3 regions of the Janthinobacterium sp. PSPC3-1 genome follow, and region 1 is predicted to be linked to each of the others. Evidence: predicted binding sites of a transcription regulator. Region 1 holds the regulator's gene; each other region holds the start of a gene.

Region 1 (2,266 bases):
TGGCGATTTTCGGCATGGCAGGCTCCTGCGCGGCACGGTCCCTGGCCTGCCGGCCGCGCCAGCCCAGCTTGATGACGACCGGCGCACCGCTGCCGCCGCTGCAGCTCCATTGCAAGCCCTGCGCGGCCGCGTCCCAGGCCAATGCATCGCGGCAGATGCGCAAGCGCGCGCCCGGCAAGTCCTTGCGCAGTTGCTGTTTCCATTCGGCGATATCGAATTGCGCCAGCTGCGCGGCGCTGCAGGCGGTGTCGCCGAGACAGGCCGGCGCGCCGCCAGGCTCATCAATTGGCCCCGCCTGGTAGTCGAGGCCCAGATAGGGGTTATCGGCATCGGGCAATTGCAGCTGGGCGCTGTTGGCGCGCATGCGCTCGGCCATGCTGGCCGCCAGTTGCATGGCCGTCGACAGCAGGGCCGATTCATGGCGCGCACGCAGGGACGACAATTGCATCGCGCTGCCGCTCAACAGGCCCACGGCCAGCAGCAACAACGCGACCAGCACTTCAACCAGGGTAGTGCCTTGGGTATGAACAAGATGGCGCATGCATGCCTCCCGCTTGCAGGGAAAGGAAGAGGTGCGGCCAGGATCAGCCAGCCCTGCTACACGATAGGCGTGGCGGCGGGGTCAGGCATGAGACAGCGCAAAGCTATGCGGGAATAGAGAAAAAAAGCGGCTACTGAATTGATCAGGCCGCTTGCTGGAAGAAAACAACTGTGGTGCTTGAACTTGACACTTAAACTTTGCGCGGCTGGCCCACTTCGGCGATCGCGTCCTGGAACTCGGCCAGGTCTTCGAAATTCTTGTAGACGGAGGCAAAGCGGATATAGGCGATCTTGTCAAGGCGCTTGAGTTCCTGCATCACCAGTTCGCCGATATAGCCGGAATCGACTTCGCGCTTGCCGCTGGTCAGCAGCTTTTCTTCGATGGTGGCGATCGCCATGTCCAGCGAGGCGGCCGCGACGGGGCGCTTGCGCAAGGCCAGCATCAGGCTGCCGCGCAACTTATCCGCAGCGAACTCCGTCCGGCTGCCGTTCTTTTTGACCACGGCCGGCATGATCAGTTCAATCCGTTCATAGGTGGTAAAACGCTTGTCGCATTTGCCGCAACGGCGCCGGCGGCGGATGGCGTCGCCTTCCTCGGATACGCGCGTATCGAGGACCTGGGTCTCGTCATGGTGGCAGAATGGACATTTCATGGGCAGCGGCACAGCCTTTTAGTTCAACAAATGGAGCGCGGGCGCCCGGATACACTCAGGGCGCCCGCGGGCACGGCTGGAATGTGTCATCCAGAATCTTACTCTGGAAGACACATACTGGACAAATAATTATGCAGCGTAGACCGGATTGGCATCGGCCAGCACCTTCACGGCCGCTTTCACGCGCTCGATGGTGGCGGCGTCATGCGGGTTGTCCAGCACGTCGGCGATCAGGTTACCCACTTGCACCGCTTCGGCTTCCTTGAAACCGCGCGTCGTCATCGCCGGGCTGCCCAGGCGAATGCCCGAGGTGACGAATGGTTTTTGCGGGTCGTTCGGGATGCCGTTCTTGTTGCAGGTGATGTGCGCGGAACCGAGGATGGCTTCGGCTTCCTTGCCCGTCAGGTTCTTGGCGCGCAGGTCGACCAGCATCACGTGCGATTCGGTGCCACCGGACACGATGCGCAGGCCGCGCGAGATCAGCGTCTTGGCCAGCGCGTCGGCGTTCTTCACGACCTGCTTCTGGTATTCGACAAACTCGGGGCTCAGCGCTTCCTTGAAGGCAACTGCCTTGCCGGCGATCACGTGCATCAGCGGGCCGCCCTGGATGCCGGGGAAGATGGCCGAGTTGATGGCTTTTTCGTGCTCGGCCTTCATCAGGATGATGCCGCCGCGTGGGCCGCGCAGCGACTTGTGCGTGGTCGAGGTGACGAAGTCGGCGAACGGCACCGGGTTCGGGTACAGGCCGGCGGCGATCAGGCCGGCGTAGTGGGCCATGTCGACCATGAAGTAGGCGCCCACTTCTTTCGCCACTTTCGAGAAGCGTTCGAAGTCGATCTTTTTCGAGAACGCCGAGGCGCCGGCGATGATCAGTTTGGGCTTGCGTTCACGGGCCAGGCGTTCCATGGCTTCGTAGTCGATATCTTCCTCGGCCGTCAGGCCGTAGGAGACCACGTCAAACCATTTGCCGGACATGTTCAGCGGCATGCCGTGGGTCAGGTGGCCGCCTTCGGCCAGCGACATGCCCATGATCAGGTCGCCCGGTTTCAGCATGGCGAAAAACACGCCCTGGT
Region 2 (2,266 bases), on a different contig from region 1:
CGTCTGCTCCTGGAACGCGATCATGCGTGCACGCACATGGTCGAGCAGGCGGATCGCCAGCGCATGACCCTCCTTGCTGGTGATGTCGTATTCGTTGCCGCTGAAATTGCGGATCATCTCGTTGATGCCATTCACGCCCAGGGTGGAAAAGTGATTGCGCAGGGTGCCCAGATAGCGTTTCGTGTACGGGAACAGGCCTTGCTGCATCAGGTCCTCGATGGTGGCGCGCTTGATTTCCAGGCTGGTCTTGCCCAGCTCCAGCAGGCGGTCCAGGTCGGCCAGCAAGGCCGCTTCGTCGCCGCGCCACAGATAGCCCAGGCGCGCGCAGTTGATGGTCACCACGCCCAGCGACCCTGTCTGCTCGGCCGAACCGAACAGGCCATTGCCGCGCTTGAGCAGCTCGCGCAGGTCCAGCTGCAGCCGACAGCACATGGAACGGATCATGTTCGGTTTCAGTTCCGAATTGATGAAATTCTGGAAGTAGGGCAGGCCATAGCGCGCCGTCATCTCGAACAGGCGTTCGGCGTTCTCGCTGTGCCAGTCGAAATCCTCGGTGATGTTGTAGGTCGGGATCGGGAAGGTGAACACGCGGCCCTTGGCGTCGCCTGCCATCATGATCTCGATATACGCGCGGTTGATCATGTCCATTTCAAGCTGCAGCTCGCCGTAGGAAAACGGCATTTCGACGCCGGCGACCACCGGTATCTGCTCGCGCAAATCTTCCGGGCAGACCCAGTCGAAGGTCAGGTTGGTGAACGGCGTTTGCGTGCCCCAGCGCGACGGCACGTTGAGGTTGTAGATCAGCTCCTGCATATACTGCAGCACGTCGGCATAGGCCAGGCCATCCTTGCGGATGAATGGCGCCATATAGGTGTCGAAGGAGCTGAAGGCCTGTGCCCCCGCCCACTCGTTCTGCAGGGTGCCGAGAAAATTGACGATCTGGCCGATGGCCGACGACATGTGTTTCGGCGGGCTCGACTCGACCTTGCCCGGCACGCCGTTCAGGCCTTCATGCAGCAGGGTGCGCAGCGACCAGCCGGCGCAGTAACCGGCCAGCATGTCGAGGTCGTGGATATGCAGCGCCGCCTCGCGGTGGGCCGCGCCCACTTCCGGCGGATAGACCTGGTCGAGCCAGTAGTTGGCGATCACCTTGCCCGACACATTGAGTATCAGGCCGCCCAGCGAATAGCCCTGGTTGGCGTTGGCGTTGACCCGCCAGTCGCGCCGTTCCAGGTACTCGTTGATGGATGCGGCGACGTCGACCTGGCCGTGTTTTTTCGACGCTGTGACGGGTAGTGCGCTAGCTGACATGAAACCTCCAATAACCACAACATGCGGTGTTTTATTGAAGGTTATCGACTAAATGTAGTGCCGTCAAAGGGCGCGTGCAAGCGATTGGCGGAACCTTGATCCAGGTGAAAATCGCGCAGCCATCACTTTTTGTCCCACCGCGTTTCGCGCAGGATCATGTACGTGGTGCCGAAGAATGCGCCGCCGCAGGCGACGATGCTGATGACGGAGGCGGGCAGCACATGGATCCAGATTTCGGCCGGCGAAAAGGTGCTCCAGCTGGCCACGCGGATATCAAACGTGATGTAGTTGGCCAGCAGCCAGTACGCGGCCAGGATGGCGGTGCAGATGGCGCTCTGGCGCAGCAGCGGCACCTGGCGGCGCGCAAACACGGCCAGCAGGAACAGCAGCACCACGCCCGGATACACGCCCAGAATCTCGGGCGAAAACATGTGCGTGCTGTTGATGTCATGGCCTTCGACGGGCGACGCCCATTGCACTTGCAGCGCGGTCAGGAACAGGGTCAGGAGCAGTATCAGCAGGGGTTTGCGGGTCATGGCGATGGCTGGAATGAATAGGAGTTAGGCACGATGGCAGTGCCGCATTCTACAGCGCAAGGAGGGGTGCCGATGCATGCATTCCTTCACCTGCGTCAAGGACTCCCCACATGGCGCGGGGCTATAGTCTCGACCCTGAGCCGATACAGAAAGTCCCCATCATGAAGCTTGAACATTCCACCGCCCAGCGCGTGGCCGGACCGCTGGAACTGGTCTGCCCGGCCGGCAGCCTGCCGGCCCTGAAAGCGGCGGTCGACAATGGCGCCGACACCGTCTACCTCGGCTTTCGCGACGCCACCAATGCGCGCAATTTCGCCGGTCTCAATTTCGACGAAAAGGCGATTGCCGAAGGCGTGCACTACGCCCACCAGCACGGCCGCAAGGTGCTGCTGGCGCTGAATACCTATCCGCAGCCGCAC
Region 3 (2,266 bases), on a different contig from region 1:
ATGGCGCGCGCTTCGCGGTCCGACTCGTTCAGGGCCAGGCCCATCGCCACGCGCATGTAGAACGCCTGCGGCATTTCGATGCGCACGTCCTGGATATGCAGGAAGTAGCGGTCATACAGGGTTTGCAGGCCGATATAGCCGAATTGCAGGTCGCGGTCGGCAACGATGGCTTTGGCCAGACGTTCCAGGTCGAAGCTGGCCAGCACCGGATTCAGCAATTCAGCGGAGATACCCTTGGCGATATACGCCGGGAAATAGGTCAGGTATTCGGCGGCGGCGGCCGCTTGCGGCACTTCCTTGCCGAACACTTCCTTGCGCACCGTGTGCAGCAGGATGCGGGCCGTCACTTGCGAGTAGGCCGGGTCTTTTTCCATCAGCGCGCGCGCTGCCAGGATGGCCGACTTGTGCAGCTCTTCGACCGGCACGCCGTCGTACAGGTTTTTCACGGTTTCAGCCAGGATGGCGTCGGCATCGACGTGTTTTTCCAGGCCGGCGCAGGCGGCGTTGATCAGGTCGCGCACTTGCTGCATGTCGAGCGGGCGGCGCACGCCGTTGTCGAGCACGTTCAGTTGCGGTGCGGCCACTTGCGCGGAACCACCCAGGGCTTCCTTCTGCAGGCGGCGCTCCTCCATGTGCTTGGCGCGGTACAGCACGTAGGCACGCGCCACGTCGTGTTCGCCCGAACGCATCAGCGACAGTTCCACCTGGTCTTGCACGTCTTCGATATGGAAGGTGCCGCCGCCCGGCTGGCGGCGCACCAGCGCGGCGACCACGCCGGCCGTCAATTGTTCCACCAGTTCGCGCACGCGGGCGGAAGCGGCGCCCTGGCCGCCGTTCACGGCCAGGAACGCCTTGGTCATGGCGATCGCGATTTTCGAAGGCTCAAATGCCACCACCGCGCCGTTGCGGCGGATGATGCGATAGTCGCCCATGGCCGCGCCGGTGCTTGCCACGCTGTGCGCCGCGCCTGGCGCTGGCGGTACTGGCGTTGGATGGATGGAAATATCTTGAGGTGATTGCATTGAAGCTCCCGTTGTCAGCTAAAGTCAGCCTGCAGTTTTGCTGCCGCGTGTGTTGTTGAATAGAACGCCCGATGGTCCGGGCTTCTTCCGGTATTTATTGTTAAAAACTACATATTCAAGGCATCAGATGATACAAATGAAAATAGCCTGCCCTCACGGCCATGGATGGCGCGAAACATGTCTCTGAGGGTGATAAACCGCCAGTGTCAGATTGCCAGGTGAGCACGCAATGGTGTTGGCGCTGGCTTGACACTAATGCTGAAAACATCTGTGATGGCACTACATTTAGTAACTACATCTAATTTATGCACTAATTGTAGTACCCATCGATGGCAGGCGCAATACTTTTCCCGCCTGTGTCCTGCTTAATTTTTCCGATTTCATGCACGAATTCAATTGACTTTTCAGGGCATGGATAACAGGCCCGGCACCCGCATAGTAAGCACTAACGCAGGCCGCTGCGGACCGCTGCGCGCCCCATTCCCGATATGAATCCAGATCAATTTCAGCCTGGTTTGACCTTGCTATGCCAGCAATTATTTACGCCAATGCAACTACTGGAACAGTCGCCGGCCGCGGCTGGCGAAACCGGGACCGGCATTATAATCTACCGCGCCGCTTCGGTCCCGGCGCCGCCTGTTTCGGCTCAGCCCGGCGGCTCGCGCAGTTGCAATTTTTGCATGCGGTAGCGCAGCTGGCGCACGCTGATGCCCAGTTGCCGCGCCGCGCGCGCGCGGTGGTAGCGCGTTTGCGCCAGGGCCTGCAAGATCATCTCGCGCTCGGTTTGCAGCAGGAACAGCTGCAGCGGCACGATGGGCGCGCCGCCATGCCCCATGCCGGGCAGCGGCAATTGCCGGCCGGGCAAGCCGCCGTTCAAGGCCGTCACCGGCGCCGGCGCGGGTACCGCCACAGGCAAGCCCAGCCCATCGACCGTGATCATGCCGCCATCGGCAAAGGCCAGCGCCCGCTCCAGCAGGTTTTCCAGTTCGCGCACATTGCCGGGAAAAGCATGGCGCGCCAGCGCCGCCAGGACCGCCGGCGCCAGGTGCATGTCTTGCCGTGGCGCCAGGCGGGCCAGGATGGCATCGCACAAGGCCGGCAAGTCGCCCAGCCGCTCGCGCAAGGGCGGCACGGCCAGTTCGATCACGTTCAGGCGGTAATACAGATCCTGGCGAAAGGTGCCGGCCGCCACGCCGCGCGCCAGTCCGTGCTGGCTGGCGCACAGGATGCGCACGTCGACGGCT

What was found. Region 1 encodes NrdR, which represses ribonucleotide reductase genes. Its sites were predicted from a motif close to CACNANATNTNGTG; they were not measured.
Region 2: a site for NrdR is predicted at 1,327-1,340, ahead of ACP7B7_RS07115 (ribonucleoside triphosphate reductase). Genes of this name have one in related genera too.
Region 3: a site for NrdR is predicted at 1,300-1,313, ahead of ACP7B7_RS18395 (ribonucleoside-diphosphate reductase subunit alpha). Genes of this name have one in related genera too.

The regions. Positions count from the first base shown of each region.
Region 1 is NZ_JAFCTQ010000029.1:29,437-31,702, reverse strand. It holds gene pilV (type IV pilus modification protein PilV) at 1-541, opposite strand, end outside; gene nrdR (transcriptional regulator NrdR) at 732-1,193, opposite strand; gene glyA (serine hydroxymethyltransferase) at 1,323-2,266, opposite strand, start outside.
Region 2 is NZ_JAFCTQ010000004.1:211,203-213,468, forward strand. It holds gene ACP7B7_RS07115 (ribonucleoside triphosphate reductase) at 1-1,311, opposite strand, end outside; gene ACP7B7_RS07120 (hypothetical protein) at 1,434-1,847, opposite strand; gene ubiU (ubiquinone anaerobic biosynthesis protein UbiU) at 2,009-2,266, shown strand, end outside.
Region 3 is NZ_JAFCTQ010000017.1:119,604-121,869, forward strand. It holds gene ACP7B7_RS18395 (ribonucleoside-diphosphate reductase subunit alpha) at 1-1,022, opposite strand, end outside; gene ACP7B7_RS18400 (sigma-54 interaction domain-containing protein) at 1,669-2,266, opposite strand, start outside.